One region of the Streptomyces sp. NPDC096046 genome, then DNA from elsewhere that is predicted to be linked to it. Evidence: riboswitches for the same ligand, from Rfam matches in the RefSeq annotation. Region 1 holds a riboswitch; each other region holds the start of a gene.
What was found. Region 1 has a riboswitch for cyclic di-AMP ahead of ABTX62_RS09940 (M23 family metallopeptidase). Riboswitches for the same ligand answer to the same signal wherever they lie in the genome.
Positions count from the first base shown of each region.

Region 2: it holds a riboswitch for cyclic di-AMP, as region 1 does, so the genes downstream of both, ABTX62_RS02360 (M23 family metallopeptidase) here and ABTX62_RS09940 (M23 family metallopeptidase) in region 1, are expected to answer to the same signal.
Region 3: it holds a riboswitch for cyclic di-AMP, as region 1 does, so the genes downstream of both, ABTX62_RS22605 (M23 family metallopeptidase) here and ABTX62_RS09940 (M23 family metallopeptidase) in region 1, are expected to answer to the same signal.

Region 1 is NZ_JBEOSZ010000008.1:113,283-118,189, reverse strand. It holds gene ABTX62_RS09950 (HPr family phosphocarrier protein) at 1-115, shown strand, start outside; gene ABTX62_RS09945 (GntR family transcriptional regulator) at 277-972, opposite strand; gene ABTX62_RS09940 (M23 family metallopeptidase) at 1,162-1,950, opposite strand; cyclic di-AMP (ydaO/yuaA leader) riboswitch at 1,963-2,127, opposite strand; gene ABTX62_RS09935 (M16 family metallopeptidase) at 2,320-3,708, opposite strand; gene ABTX62_RS09930 (M16 family metallopeptidase) at 3,705-4,907, opposite strand, start outside.
Region 2 is NZ_JBEOSZ010000001.1:486,141-491,047, forward strand. It holds gene ABTX62_RS02345 (dihydrofolate reductase family protein) at 1-800, shown strand, start outside; gene ABTX62_RS02350 (hypothetical protein) at 895-1,089, shown strand; tRNA gene ABTX62_RS02355 (tRNA-Met) at 1,179-1,252, shown strand; cyclic di-AMP (ydaO/yuaA leader) riboswitch at 1,552-1,708, shown strand; gene ABTX62_RS02360 (M23 family metallopeptidase) at 1,720-2,754, shown strand; gene ABTX62_RS02365 (PrsW family intramembrane metalloprotease) at 2,971-4,332, opposite strand; gene trmB (tRNA (guanosine(46)-N7)-methyltransferase TrmB) at 4,392-4,907, opposite strand, start outside.
Region 3 is NZ_JBEOSZ010000026.1:40,729-45,635, reverse strand. It holds gene ABTX62_RS22615 (tyrosine-protein phosphatase) at 1-445, opposite strand, end outside; gene ABTX62_RS22610 (alpha-galactosidase) at 625-2,700, shown strand; cyclic di-AMP (ydaO/yuaA leader) riboswitch at 3,016-3,170, shown strand; gene ABTX62_RS22605 (M23 family metallopeptidase) at 3,175-4,116, shown strand; gene ABTX62_RS22600 (DUF6250 domain-containing protein) at 4,285-4,907, shown strand, end outside.

The DNA.
Region 1 (4,907 bases):
CCAGGGTGGCGAGGAGATCGTCCTCGCCTCCGACGCCGAGGGCGCGGACGCCGCCCTGGACCGGCTGGCCAAGCTGGTCTCCGAGGGTCTCGAGGAGCTTCCCGAGACCGTCTGATTTTCCCGGGCGCCCGATCGGGCGCACAGCGAAGGGCTCGTCCGAATTCACCGGGCGAGCCTTTCACCATTCCCGTTCCCCCCGGACGGGAATTGCGCGCAGCAGGGCAGCGTGAATAGGCCCCCGCGAATTAACCGCTCTCTTTGTATACGGCTGCCGTGTTAATGCCGCAGGCTCGGTGTGTTTACGGGATGTTGCGAGTTCCTCACACGCTCGGCGCGCTCGCCGCCGGAGGCGAGGCGCAGGCGGTGCGCGCCCGTCGCGCGCTCGGTGTGCAGCGCCGTGACCGCCCGCGCGCGCTCGGCGTCCCCACGCGCCACCGCGTCCACGATCGCACCGTGCTCGGTCCAGGACTCCACGGGGCTGAGCGGCGCCTCCACCGCGTACATCCAGGCGATCTTGTGGCGGAGCTGGGTGAGCACCGAGGTCAGCGCGGGACTGCCGGAGGCCTGGGCGAGCGTCTCGTGGAACCAGCCGCCCAGGGAGCGCAGATCGTCGCTGGCGCCGCGGCGGGCCCGCTCCTGGCCCAGCCGGACCAGACCGCGCAGGACCTTCAGATGCGCCTCGGTGCGGCGCTGGGCGGCCCGGGCGGCGCCGAGCGGTTCCAGCAGCATGCGCATCTCCAGCAGGTCGGCCGCCTCCTGCTCGGTGGGTTCGGCCACGCACGCGCCCGCGTGCCGCCGGGTAACCACGAAGCCCTCGGCCTCCAGGGTGCGCAGTGCCTCGCGGACGGGGACCCGCGAGACGCCGTAGCGGCGCGCGAGGAGTTCCTCGGTGAGCCGGCTGCCGCGCGCGTGGACACCCGCGACGATGTCGTCCCGGATGGCCGTGCACACCGAGTGCGCGGGAATACGCATATCCGACCTCCGCTTAATCCCCGTGAAACGCCGGCGAGCGGCGCGTGTTCCGTGACTCTATTGCAATGAGCCGGAATTTCCGACGGCAGACGGGAATCCATGGATATTTTTTGGACAGCCCGCCGCCGTAAACGCCGAAAGCCCCGGCTCGCGGGAGCCGGGGCTTCGGGCGGAGTGAAGAGGCGTCGGTCAGACGTTCACGCCGTGCGAGCGGAGGTAGGCGACCGGGTCGATGTCCGAGCCGTACTCGGGGCTCGTACGGGCCTCGAAGTGCAGGTGCGGGCCGGTGACGTTGCCGGTCGCGCCGGACAGGCCGATCTGCTGGCCGGGGGTGACCTGCTGACCCACCGAGACGCCGACGGAGGACAGGTGGCCGTACTGGGTGTACGTCCCGTCGTTCATCTTGATCACGATCTGGTTGCCGTAGGAGCCGCCCCAGCCTGCCTCGACGACGGTGCCCGCGCCGACCGCGTGGACGGAGGTGCCGGTGGCGGCGTGGAAGTCGATGCCGGTGTGGCTGCCGGAGGACCACAGGCCGCTGCTGGCCTTGTAGCCGGTGGAGACGTACGAGCTGGAGATCGGGGCCACATAGGCGTCGAGGCGCTTGCGCTCGGCCTCGCGGGCGGCGCGCTCCTTGGCCTCACGGGCCTTCTCGGCCGCTGCCTTGGCCTTCTCGGCGGCCTCGGCGGCGCGCTTGCGCGCGGCCTCCTCGGCCTTCTGCTTGGCGGCGGCCTCGTCGGCGGCCTGCTGCTGCGCGAGGGCCTGGGCGTCGATCTGCTGGGCCACGGTGTCGCCCATGGTGACGACCGGGGTGAGGCCCGTCTGTTCGGCGGCGGGCTCGGCGGCGAAGGCCGCGGGGGCCGCCACGGTGCCGATCACGCCGGTGGTGGCGAGGGCCGCGACGCCCGCCGCGCGGGCGGTGCCGCGCTGGATCCTGCTGGGACGACGGTGCTTCCCGGTGGCGCGAGTGAACGCCATGTAGTGGCTGGTCCTTTCCTTCCCTCTCGCCTACCGGGTTAGCTGACGGGTTCGGAGCAGGAAGGTCTCCTACGGACTCCCTCGCGGTTCGCGCGGGCGCCCGATTCACCCCAGGGACTGCGATGGGTCCCCGGCTCCCCTGGCTCGCGCCGTACGGGGACTCGGCGATGACTGTCCGGTGCCGCGGGTGCGGCGCACTGCCTGACGAACAGCCCGGATGACGCTAAGCGGCGCCAGTTTCAATTCCCAAACGGATCCCGGCTTTTGTAGCGCATCCCACAGGGCAGACAGGCAACCTCCGTATCAATTCGGGCATAAAGGAGCCCTGGCGCCTGGGAAGGCGACCAGGGCCCCTGTGCGCGCGTGCCGCTACTCGGCGGCGACGACGGTGACTTCGCCGATGCCGAGGGCCTCCACCGGCGCCTTGATCTGCGCCGCGTCGCCGACGAGGACCGTCACCAGACGGTCCACCGGGAACGCGCTCACGGCCGCCGCCGTGGCTTCCACGGTGCCCGTGGCGGCGAGCTGCCGGTACAGGGTGGCCTGGTAGTCGTCGGGCAGGTGCTGCTCGACCTGGTCGGCCAGCGTGCTCGCGACCGCCGCCGCCGTCTCGTACTTCAGCGGCGCCACGCCGACCAGGTTCTGCACGGCGACGTCCCGCTCGGCGTCGGTCAGACCTTCGGCGGCCAGGGTGCGCAGCACCGTCCAGAGATCCTCCAGAGCGGGCCCGGTGTTGGGCGTGTCGACGGAACCGCTGATGGCGAGCATCGCGGCACCCGTGCCGTCCGGGGCGGACCTGAGGACCTGGCCGAACGCACGCACGCCGTAGGTGTAGCCCTTCTCCTCGCGCAGGACGCGGTCCAGGCGGGAGGTGAGGGTGCCACCGAGGCAGTAGGTGCCGAGCACCTGGGCGGGCCACACGCGGTCGTGCCGGTCCGGGCCGATCCGGCCGATCAGCAGCTGCGTCTGGACGGCGCCCGGGCGGTCCACGATGACGACCCGGCCGGTGTCGTCCGCGGTCACCGGCGGCACCGGGCGCGGCTCGGCCGAGGAGCCCGTCCACGCGCCCAGGGTGTCGCCGAGCAGGGCGTCGAGGTCGATGCCGGTGAGGTCGCCGACCACCACCGCGGTGGCCGTGGCGGGGCGGACGTGCTTCTCGTAGAAGCCGCGTACGGCCGCGGAGTCGATCGTGGCGACCGTCTCCTCGGTGCCCTGCCGGGGCCGCGACATGCGCGAGCCCGCCGGGAACAGCTCCTTGGAGAGCTCCTTGGCGGCGCGACGGGAGGGGTTGGCCAGCTCGTGCGGGATCTCGTCGAGGCGGTTGCGGACCAGCCGCTCCACCTCGCTGTCGGCGAACGCGGGCGCCCGGAGGGCGTCGGCGATCAGGCCCAGCCCCTTGGCGAGCCGGGAGGCCGGCACCTCCAGGCTGAGCCGGACGCCGGGGTGGTCGGCGTGCGCGTCGAGGGTGGCGCCGGCACGCTCCAGCTCGGCGGCGAACTCCTCCGCGGAGTGCTTGTCGGTGCCCTCGGAGAAGGCCCGGGCCATGATCGTGGCCACGCCGTCGAGGCCGGCCGGCTCGGCGTCCAGGGGGGCGTCCAGCAGCACCTCCACGGCGACGACCTGCTGGCCGGGGCGGTGGCAGCGCAGCACCGTCAAGCCGTTGTCGAGCGTGCCCCGCTCGGGTGCCGGGAAGGCCCAGGGCCGGGCCTCGCCCGCCTGCGGCCGGGGGTGGAAGTCCATCGTGGCGAACTCGGTCACTTGGCCGCCTCCTCGTTCTCGTCGGTGGCCGCGGCTGCGGTGTCCTCGGCGTCGTCGGTCTCGTCGGCGACGGGCTCGTAGACGAGCACCGCGCGGTTGTCGGGGCGCAGGCGGGCCTTGGCGACCTCCTGGACCTCCTCCGCCGTGATCTCCAGCACGCGATGGACGGCGGTCAGGGCGAGCTGCGGGTCGCCGAACAGCACGGCATACCGGCACAGTTCGTCGGCGCGGCCCGCGACCGTGCCGAGCCGGTCCAGCCATTCGCGCTCCAACTGGGCCTGGGCCCGCTCCATCTCCTCGGCGGTGGGGCCCTCCTCGGCGAACCGGGCGAGCTCCTCGTCGATGGCGGTCTCGATGACCGGAACCTCCACGTCACCGGACGTCTTCACGTCCAGCCACCCCAGGGAGGGCGCCCCGGCGAGCCGCAGCAGGCCGAAGCCGGCCGCCACGGCCGTACGGTCGCGCCGCACCAGGCGGTTGTAGAGGCGGGAGGACTCACCGCCGCCGAGGACGGTGAGGGCGAGGTCGGCCGCGTCGCACGCGCGTGTGCCGTCGTGCGGCAGCCGGTAGGCGGCCATCAGCGCACGCGCCGGGACCTCCTCCTCGACGACCTCGCGCAGCTGCTCGCCGATGGTCTCCGGCAGCGAGCCGTCGCGCGGGGCGGGCTTGCCGTCGTGACCGGGGATGGAGCCGAAGTACTTCTCCACCCAGGCGAGGGTCTGCTCCGGGTCGATGTCTCCGACCACCGAGAGCACGGCGTTGTTCGGCGCGTAGTAGGTGCGGAAGAACGCGCGCGCGTCCTCCAGGGTCGCCGCGTCCAGGTCGGCCATCGAGCCGATCGGTGTGTGGTGGTAGGGGTGGCCCTGCGGGTAGGCGAGGGCGGTCAGCTTCTCGAAGGCCGTGCCGTAGGGGACGTTGTCGTAGCGCTGGCGGCGCTCGTTCTTGACGACGTCCCGCTGGTTCTCCATCGACTCGTCGTCGAGCGCGGCCAGCAGGGAGCCCATGCGGTCGGCCTCCAGCCAGAGGGCGAGTTCCAGCTGGTGGGCGGGCATGGTCTCGAAGTAGTTGGTCCGCTCGAAGCTGGTCGTGCCGTTGAGCGAGCCGCCCGCGCCCTGGACGAGCTCGAAGTGGCCGTTGCCCTTGACCTGGACGGATCCCTGGAACATCAAGTGCTCGAAAAGGTGAGCCAGGCCGGTACG
Region 2 (4,907 bases), on a different contig from region 1:
ACCGGGGCGCCGCCCGCGCCCGTGCCCTCGGCCTCGCCACCGACGTCGTCCCGCTCGGGCCCGACCTCGACTGGCGGCGGCTCCTCACGCACCTGCACGACGTCCGGGGAGTACGCCGCCTCATGGTCGAGGGCGGTGGTCTGATCCACACCCAGCTCCTCACCCAGGGCCTGGCCGACGAACTCCAGCTGGTCCTCGCCCCGCTCTTCGTGGGCGACCCCCGGGCACCCCGCCTCTTCGGCCCCGGCGGCTACCAGGGCGGCCGGCTCCGGCTGCTGGAGTCGCGGCGGATCGAGGACGTCGTCCTCATGCGCTACGAGCCGACCGCCCCGGGCACCGGCCCCCTGCCCGCCGCCGCCGACCACCACTGGCTGGCCCTCGCCTGCGAACTGGCCGGCCACTGCCCGCCGTCGGACACGGCGTTCAGCGTGGGGGCGGTGGTGGTCGGCGCCGACGGCACGGAACTGGCCCGCGGCCACTCCCGCGAGGCGGGCGACCCGGTCGTGCACGCCGAGGAGGCGGCCCTGGCGAAACTCGACCCGGCCGATCCGCGCCTGTCCGGCGCGACGGTGTACAGCAGCCTGGAGCCCTGCGCCCGCCGCGCCTCCCGCCCCGCCCCCTGCGCCCGGCTGATCCTCGACGCGGGTGTACGGCGGGTCGTCACGGCCTGGCGTGAGCCGGACACCTTCGTCGCGGACGCCGACGGCAGCGGCCTTCTCTCGGCCGCCGGAGTGGAGGTCGTCGTCCTGCCGGAGCACGAGGAGCGGGCCAAGGCCCCGAACCGCCACCTCCCGGGCTGAGTGCGGGCCGATCGGTCCAACGGATCCTGCGTCCGCACCGCTGTCCGGGTCACGCTGCCTGCGGGGTCAGAACGACGGCGCGGAGGCGGCGGCCATGAGGTCAGCGCGGAGACGAAGGACGGCGGCACCCGAGTGGCTGTGCGGCGGACGCGTCGACGAGGGCCTCGGACCTCACCTGGAGGTCGCCCTCCACCACCCGGAGGAACGGATCGGCCGGCCCGTCCCCGCCGCTCACAAGGTGGCCGCACGGTCCCAACCGGCCGGGACCGACGACCTGTTCACCGCCTGAAAACCCTCACCCACACGGGCACCCCGGGCGGCTGAGCGGCGGGTGTGCGCGAAGCGTCCCGCGGATGGCGTACACTGGAGTCACAACGGCGCGGGGTGGAGCAGCTCGGTAGCTCGCTGGGCTCATAACCCAGAGGTCGCAGGTTCAAATCCTGTCCCCGCTACTGAAGGCCGAGGGCCGGAATCCGAAAGGGTTCCGGCCCTCGGTGCATTTCCCCGTAACCCTGATGACGGCCATTACGGTCGGTGAGCGAACCATCCCGTTCCGCATAACAACTGACATACCGTCAAACCCCGTCAGTCACTTGCGGTGTGGTCAACTCGCCCGATTTGAGCCGGTCATGGCAGGTAAGTCCGCGCGAAAAAGGTTAATGATCAAGTGGAATCGCTGGAATACCCCTCGCGCGTCTATTAACGTTCGATAACGCAGCGCGGTCGTCCCAGCCGTCACAGAAGGCGGCTCCGTGCGCACGCGCCGAATCCCGAAAGGGAACCGGGGAACCACCACTTGGGGTGAATCGCGCGGATGCCACCGTGGAAGCACGGCGGGTATACGCGCGTAGGAGACCTTCCTGCTCCGAACCCGTCAGCTAACCCGGTAGGCGAGAAGGAAGGAAAGGAGCACGCCCACGTGGCGTCAAACCGGCCTGCCCCCGCGGCCCCGCTCGCGCCGAAGCGCGACACCGACAGCTTCGGCTACGGCGGTCAGCGCACCGACGAGGGCCCGTTCCAGGAGTGGAACCCCACCGAGGAGTCCATCCGTCCCGTCCGTGGCCGGCACCGCGTCACCAAGCAGCGCGGCGGAGGTCTCGCCCGCAGCTCCACCGTCCTCGGCGTCGGTGTCATAGCCGCCGTCGGTGCGGGCGGCATGGCCAGCGCCCAGACCGGCAAGCCCCCGGTGTCCATCTCCGTGCCGGACCTGCCCTCGGTGGGTTCCCTCATCTCGGATGACGACACCCCCGAAGGTTCCGCCACCCCGCTCAGCAGCCTCGGCACCGCCACGGCGGACCCCCAGCAGGGCGCCTCCGGCGCGGGCGCCGGCGAGGCGCTGCGCGCCCGGATCATGGCGCAGGTCGAGCACCAGCAGGACCAGATCGAGACCAAGGCCGCCCAGGACGCGGCGGCCGCCGCCGAGAAGGCGGCGGCGGAAGCCGTCGCCAAGGCGGAGAAGGAAGCCAAGGCCAAGGCCGCCGAAGCCAAGAAGAAGGCGGAGGAAGAGGCCGAGAAGAAGGCCGAGGCCGAGCGGCTCGCCGCCCTCGCCAAGCAGTTCACGCTGCCGACCTCCTCGTACACCATCACCTCCAGCTTCGGCCAGGCCGGCGCCTACTGGTCCTCCGGCTACCACACCGGCCTCGACTTCGCCGCCCCCACGGGCACGCCGATCAAGGCGGTGCACAGCGGCACCATCACCGAGGCGGGCTGGAACGGCTCGTACGGCTACAAGACCGTCCTCACCCTCGATGACGGCACCGAGATCTGGTACGCGCACCAGTCGTCCATCGGCGTCAGCGTCGGCCAGAAGGTCAGCACCGGCGACGTCATCGGCCGCGTGGGCGCCACCGGCAACGTCACCGGGGCGCACCTCCACCTGGAGGTCCACTCCGGCGGATCCGCCGGCGGCATCGACCCGATGGCGTGGCTGCGGGGCAAGGGACTGAACCCGTAAGCCACCAGACCCGTTGAAGCACCGGCGGCCCTGACGACGACCCCCCGACGTCAGGGCCGGCGGTCTTCCCGGCGCGGTGTCCACGGGAGTGTCGTGCCCCGTGGGGAATGAGGTTCCCGTGGTCGCGGTGGTCGCGGTGCACGGTGGCCCTCGCCCGGCTCCGTGGCGGGCCGGGTGCGCGGTGGCACGGCGCGGAGGCCTTGGCCTGAGCCCGGGCTAGGAGCGGTACGGGTTGTACGCGGGGTAGGGCGCCGGCTGGTGGCCGTGGCCGTACACCCCGTACACCGGCCAGGGCTGAACCGCCGCCGGGACCGGAGGGGCCGTCATCCGGGCCGCGTGGTCCAGCGCCGGGCGGGCCACCTCCCGGCGCCGCCACAGCTCGCCGAGCAGCTCCCGCTCCCGTACGGCGAAGTCGGAGGCGGCGCTGCCCCGCCGGGCCCGGTGCCGCAGGAACGCCAGCGATGTCGCGTACGCCTCGTAGCGGGCCACCTCCCGGGCCGCCGCCCTGCCCGCGGACCGGCGGGCGTCCTGGCGGGCGATCCGCCGGGCCCGCATCGAGCCGAGCGCGAACGGCTCGGCGGGGGTCAGCCAGCCGGCCACGGCGTAGGCGGGCAGCTCCGCCCGCACGGTCTTCAGCTCCCGCTGCCGGGTCCAGATCACCAGCCACGTCAGCAGCCCGAAGATGGGCACCATGAACGCCGCGTACACGGCGAAGAACCCGTACTCGCCGAACGCCGACGAGCCGTTCCACATCGCGTGCATGCCCATCGCGAGCAGCAGCCCGGACAGCGGGAAGGCGACGCGGCGCAGATGCCGGTGCTCCGCCGAAAGCGCGGAGATGCCGAAGCCGATGCCGGTGAGGACGGTGAACAGCGGGTGCGCGAACGGCGACATGATGATGCGCACGAAGAAGGTCGCCGCCGTGACGGAGGCGATGCCGGTGCCGCCGGTGAGCTGGTCGGTGCCGAAGGCGGTGCCCAGGTAGAGGATGTTCTCCGTGAACGCGAAGCCGGTGGCGGTGACCCCGGCTATGACGACGCCGTCGACGATGCCGGTGAAGTCGCGGCGCCGGAAGAGGAAGACCAGCAGGACGGCCGCCGCTTTGGCCGACTCCTCGACCACCGGCGCTATCACCGTCGCGCCCAGGGTGTCCGCGCTGGACGGGTCAGCCGTCGCCGTCGCGATCCATCTCGTCGCGAAGCTGTTGGCGACGATCGCTATCAGCGCCGCCGCGCAGGCGCCCCAGGCGAAGCAGAACAGCAGGTTCCGCCAGGGGCCGGGCTCGACCCGGTCCAGCCAGCGGAACGCGGCTATCAGCAGGGGCACCGGGAGGACGGCCAGGCCCAGCCCGACCAGGAATCCCTCCGTGCCGGTCTCCTCGCGGACCAGGGCGAGGATGACCAGGCCGGATATCGCGAGGAGCGTGCTCAGTGCGCCGTAGCGCACCCAGGCGCGCTGCCACCAGTGGGCGTGCCGCAGGGAGCCGGCTGTGCCTGAGCGGGCGGAGGGTGCGCCGCCGGTGGGTGTGCCGTCGGTGGGACCGCTGGGGTACGACGGGTATGGGGGGCTTGTGGCCACGGCATTGACCCTAACGACGGATGGGCGCTGTCCGCAGGCGGGAGAGGTGCCAGGGGTGGTCAGGCGCCGGCGGGGGACTGGTCCACGTGCTGTACGCGACGGAAGAGGAGGTCGTTCACGACATGTCCCTTGTCCAGTCCCTGGCCCTCGAAACGGGTCAGCGGACGGAAGTCGGGACGCGGCGCGAAACCACCGTCGGCCTGCGTGTTCTCGAAGTCGGGGTGTGCCGTGAGGACATCGAGCATCTGTTCCGCGTACGGCTCCCAGTCGGTGGCGCAGTGGAGGATCGCACCGGGCCTGAGACGGGTGGCGGCCAGACTGAGGAAGTCGGGCTGGATGATCCTGCGCTTGTGGTGCCGCTTCTTGGGCCAGGGGTCGGGGAAGTAGACGCGCAGACCGTCGAGGGAGTCCGGGGCCAGCATCTCGCGCAGGAGGATGATCGCGTCGCCGTTGCCGACCCGGATGTTGGACAGGCCGTTGCGGTCGGCGAGGTTGAGCAGGTTGCCCTGGCCGGGGGTGTGGACGTCGACGGCGAGGATGTTCGTCGCGGGGTCGGCGGCGGCCATCTGAGCGGT
Region 3 (4,907 bases), on a different contig from region 1:
CCTGCGCGAGCGCGTGCAGCACCCGGGAGTGCTCGCCCGTGCGCTCCTTGACGATCATGCGGTACGAGGCGATCATCCGGTCCGCGCCCTTGCCGTCCGCGAGGATCGCGCGCAGCTGGTCCAGGTCGCCGTCGCGGACCATCTTCCAGAACTCGGCGCCGTCGGCCGGGTCGCTCAACGGCAGGTTCACATTGCGCACGCCGGGCAGCTCGACGTCCGGCCCCTCGAGCTTCTGGTCGGCCGCGTTGCGGAAGTCGAAGATCGTGTGCAGGCCCAGGGTGGTCAGGAAAGCGGCGTCCTCCCCGGTCGCGTGGGCGAGATGGCCACTGCGGAACAGCACCCCGTGCCGCACCCGTCGGCCGTCCACGGTCGGAAGTCCGCCCACATCGCGGAAGTTGCGCACTCCGGCCAGCTCGGGCTCGGTCGACGGGACCTGCTGTGTCACGAGGGCTCCTCCCCTTCGGCGCCGCCGGCGCGGCTCGTCGGCGGGCGTCACTCGACGATACGACATGCCTGCCTGGGGCAATGAGTTGTCCACAGGCGTTGCCCGCAGGCCCCACCGCACTCGATGATGTTGCCGCCTGGTCGGCACTGATCGGGCTTGTTCGAATCTGTGAGGGCATGATGCTGGAGATCTCCGAAGACGGTCGTACATGGGTGCTCTCCGGGCCGGCCAGCAGCTACGCCGTCCATGTCACCGACCGGGACGAGCTGCTGCACCTGCACTGGGGTCCCCGGATCGGCCTCGCCGACGCCGAGGCCCTCGCCGTGCGGCCGCTTCCGGACTACTGGCCCTTCGAGTCCCCGCTCGACGGACGCGAGGAGTACCCGGTCGAGGGCGGCCCCCGTTTCGTCCGCCCCGCCCTGTCAATGCGCACGGCCGAGCGGCGCGGCACCGAGTGGGTCTTCGAGGGGCACGACACGGAGGACGACGAACTGCGGCTCCGGTTCCGCGACGGCGACCTGGCCGTCACGCTGCACTACCGGGTGCGCTCCGGGGCGGACGTCGTCGAGCGCTGGGTGACCGTCGACAACCGGGGACCGGCCGTCGAGCTGCTGCGCGCCGACTCCGCGACCTGGACCCTGCCCGACCGGGACGCCTGGCGACTGTCGCAGCTGCACGGCCGCTGGGGTGCCGAGTCCCGGCTGACGCGCTCCGGCCTCACCCACGGGGAGAAGGTCATCGGCAGCCGCCGCGGCCACACCTCCCACCAGCACCTGCCCTGGGTCGCCCTCGACACCGACGCCACCGAGGAGCACGGCGAGGTCTACGGCTGCGCCCTCGGCTGGTCCGGCTCCTGGCGCATCGCCGTGGCCCGGCTCCCCGACGCCCGCGTGCAGATCACCGGCGGGGCCGGCTACGACGACTCCGGCCTGCTGATGCTCGGCACCGGGGAGTCGTACACGACCCCTGTCTTCGCCGGGCTCTGGAGCGACGGCGGTTTCGGCGGGGCGAGCCGCGCCTGGCACGCCTATCAGCGGGCGTATGTGATCCCGGACGCCGAGCAGGACCGGCCGGTGCTGTTCAACTCCTGGGAGGCCACCGAGTTCGACATCTCCGAGGAGCAGCAGCGGGCGCTCGCCGAGCGGGCCGCCGCCCTGGGCGTCGAGCTGTTCGTGGTCGACGACGGCTGGTTCGGGGCGCGCACCAGCGACCGGGCCGGGCTGGGCGACTGGACCCCCAATCCCGACCGCTTCCCGGGCGGGCTGAAGCCGCTCGCCGACCACGTGCACGGCCTCGGCATGCGGTTCGGCATCTGGGTCGAGCCCGAGATGGTCAACCCGGACAGCGACCTGTACCGGGCGCACCCGGACTGGGTGCAGTACCAACCAGGACGAAAGAGGACGGAGTTCCGCAATCAGCTCGTCCTCAACCTGGCTCGGGAGGACGTCCGGGAGTACCTGTGGGAGCAGCTCGACGGGCTCCTCTCCGGCGCGCCGGTCGACTACGTGAAGTGGGACTTCAACCGCTGCTTCACCGACGCCGGGTGGCCGGACGACCCCTACCCGCAGCGACTGTGGGTCGACCACGTGCGCGGCCTGTACGCCCTGCTGGACCGGCTGCGGGCCGCCCACCCGGGTGTGGCCTTCGAGTCCTGCTCGGGCGGCGGCGGCCGGATCGACCTCGGGGTGCTGAGCCGTACGGACCAGGTGTGGACCTCCGACAACACCGACCCCCTCGACCGGCTCGCCATCCAGCACGGCTTCAGCCAGCTCCACCCGGCCCGGGTCATGGCCGCCTGGGTCACCGACAGTCCGAACGCCATGCTCAACCACCGGGCCAGTTCCCTGCGGTTCCGATTCGTCAGCGCCATGGCCGGGGTGCTCGGGGTCGGCGGCGACCTCACGCGGTGGACGCCGGAAGAGCTCGCCGAGGCGGAGCGGTGGGTGGGGCTGTACAAGGAGATCCGGCCCGTGGTGCAGCGCGGCGACCTGTACCGGCTGCGGCCCCCGGAGGGCGGCCTGAGCGCCGTGCAGTATGTCCTCGGCGCGGAGACCGTCGTCCTCGCCTGGCTCCAGGCGCAGCACTACGGCGAGCCCGTGCCGACGCTGCGGCTGCGCGGCCTTGACCCGACAGCGGCGTACGAATGCCTCGAAACGGGCGAAGTTCATCGAGGGGCCGTGCTGCTGCACCACGGATTGCGGGTCGGCCTGAGCGGAGATTTCGACGCCACTGTCGTCCGTCTTAGGCGCAAGTAGTCGTTCTGCCCGAATAGGGAGTTTCGGCTGCTATGGGGTAACGTGCCCCGATCGTAAGGGGGATGAGGTCGGGGTGCGTGACCATCGTCATATTCGTGACGATGCGTTGCTGCCATGTTCACGTAATTTCCATGGCGGCAAGGGTCATTGAGAAAAGCGGAAGATCGGTCATCCACGCTCGGTGACGGCATGTGTGTCGGCGCGTCGAGGAAAACACCGTCGCGGGCAACCGCAAGCTTGTCCCATTGCGTCTTGGTCGCTTACGTTCCACACCCATCCGGACGGACGCCTAATCCTGCCGCCGCCCGGAGCCCCACACACTGACCCGACGTACGGCAGGAGCGGGGGACCCACAGGTAAGACGCCTGTTCCGGTTCCCGGAACGGCTTGGGGTTAAGTCGCGCCTCGGCGCGACCGGGCATCTCCAGCCCGCACCCGACAGCTCACCTCGCAGGCGACGGAGAGGAATTCGTCATGCCCGCGAAGGGTAAGCACCGCCGCCCCAAGACCCAGCGTTTCACCCGCTCCATCGCCGTCGCCGGAACGGGCGGGGCCGCTCTCGCCCTGCCGCTCATGGGGGCCACCGGCGCCCACGCCGCCACCCCGCAGTCGGCTCCGGACAAGGCCGTCCAGTCGGCTCCGGCCGCCGGCGAGAAGGCCGCCGGCAAGGCCACCGGCGCCCACACGTACACCGTGAAGGCCGGCGACTACCTCGCGAAGATCGCCGACGACCAGCACGTCAGCGGCGGCTGGAAGAAGCTCTACGCGGACAACCGTGACGCCGTCGGCTCCGACCCGTCGCTGATCCACCCGGGCCTGAAGCTGTCGATCGGCAAGAAGGCCGCGAGCGCGCCCAAGGCCTCGGCCCCGTCCGCGCCGAAGGCCTCGGCCGCGAAGCCCTCGGCCGCCAAGCCGTCCGCCGCCGAGTCGGCCCCGAAGGCGGAGACCGCCGCGAAGCCGGCCGCCGCCAAGCCCGCCGCCGGGCCCGCCGCCCAGAGCAACTCCAGTGGCTACAGCCTCCCGGTGGCCGGTGCCACCGTCGGTACCCCGTACCGCATGTCCGGCAGCATGTGGTCCAGCGGTTACCACACCGGTGTCGACTTCGTCGTCCCGACCGGCACCTCCCTCAAGGCCGTCGGCGCGGGCACCGTCGTCTCCGCCGGCTGGGGCGGCGCCTACGGCAACCAGGTCGTCATCAAGCTCGCCGACGGCTACTACGCCCAGTACGCCCACCTGTCCCAGCTCTCCGTCTCGGCCGGCCAGACCGTGACCGCCGGGCAGCAGATCGGCCTGTCGGGCGCCACCGGCAACGTGACCGGACCGCACCTGCACTTCGAGATCCGCACCACGCCGGACTACGGCTCGGACGTGGACCCGGTCGCCTTCCTGCGCTCGCACGGCGTCTCCGTCGGCTGACCGACCGCACGACCACCTGCCTGACACGCGACCGAAGGCCGGACCCCGATCCCGGGTCCGGCCTTCGGCCTGTCCGTGTCGATCGCCTCAAGGGATCGACAGCGGGCGGCAGTTGGGACACAGTGATCACGTCGAGAGTGCAAGCGCTTTCTGAAGGAGCTGTGTCCCGTGCCGACCACCCGCAGAACGTTCGCAGCCCTGTCCGCCGGAGCCGCCCTGGCGGTCGTCTCCCCGACGGGCGGCGCGCACGCCGCCTCCCGTCATCGCCGCCTCGTCGCCCGCGACGATTTCTGTCACGGCCTCGGGCAGTGGGCGACCGAACTCCAGGGCGGCGGTACCGTCACCGCCTCCCGCGGCATCCTGGAGATCGACGTACCGAGCGGCGCTACCGTGTGGTTCAGGCAGCGGCTCGAAGGGCCGTACCTTCTCGAATACACCGCGACCCCGGTCTCCGCGGGCGGGGTGAACGACCGGGTCTCGGACCTGAACAACTTCTGGAACGCGACCGACGTCCGCTCCCCGGAGGATCTCCTCGCCACACCGCGCGCCGGGGCCTTCGACGAGTACGACCACCTCACGGCGTACTACGCGGGCTACGGCGCCAACCACAACACCACGACCAGGCTGCGCCGTTACGTCGGTCAGCCCGGTGTCCGCCCCCTGCTCCTCGACTACGCCGAGCCGCTGCTGGTGCCCAACGAGCCGAACCGGGTCCGCATCGTCTCCGACGGCTCCACGGTCCAGTGGTGGAACAACGGGCGACTCGTCTTCGGTCACCTCGACCCGCAGCC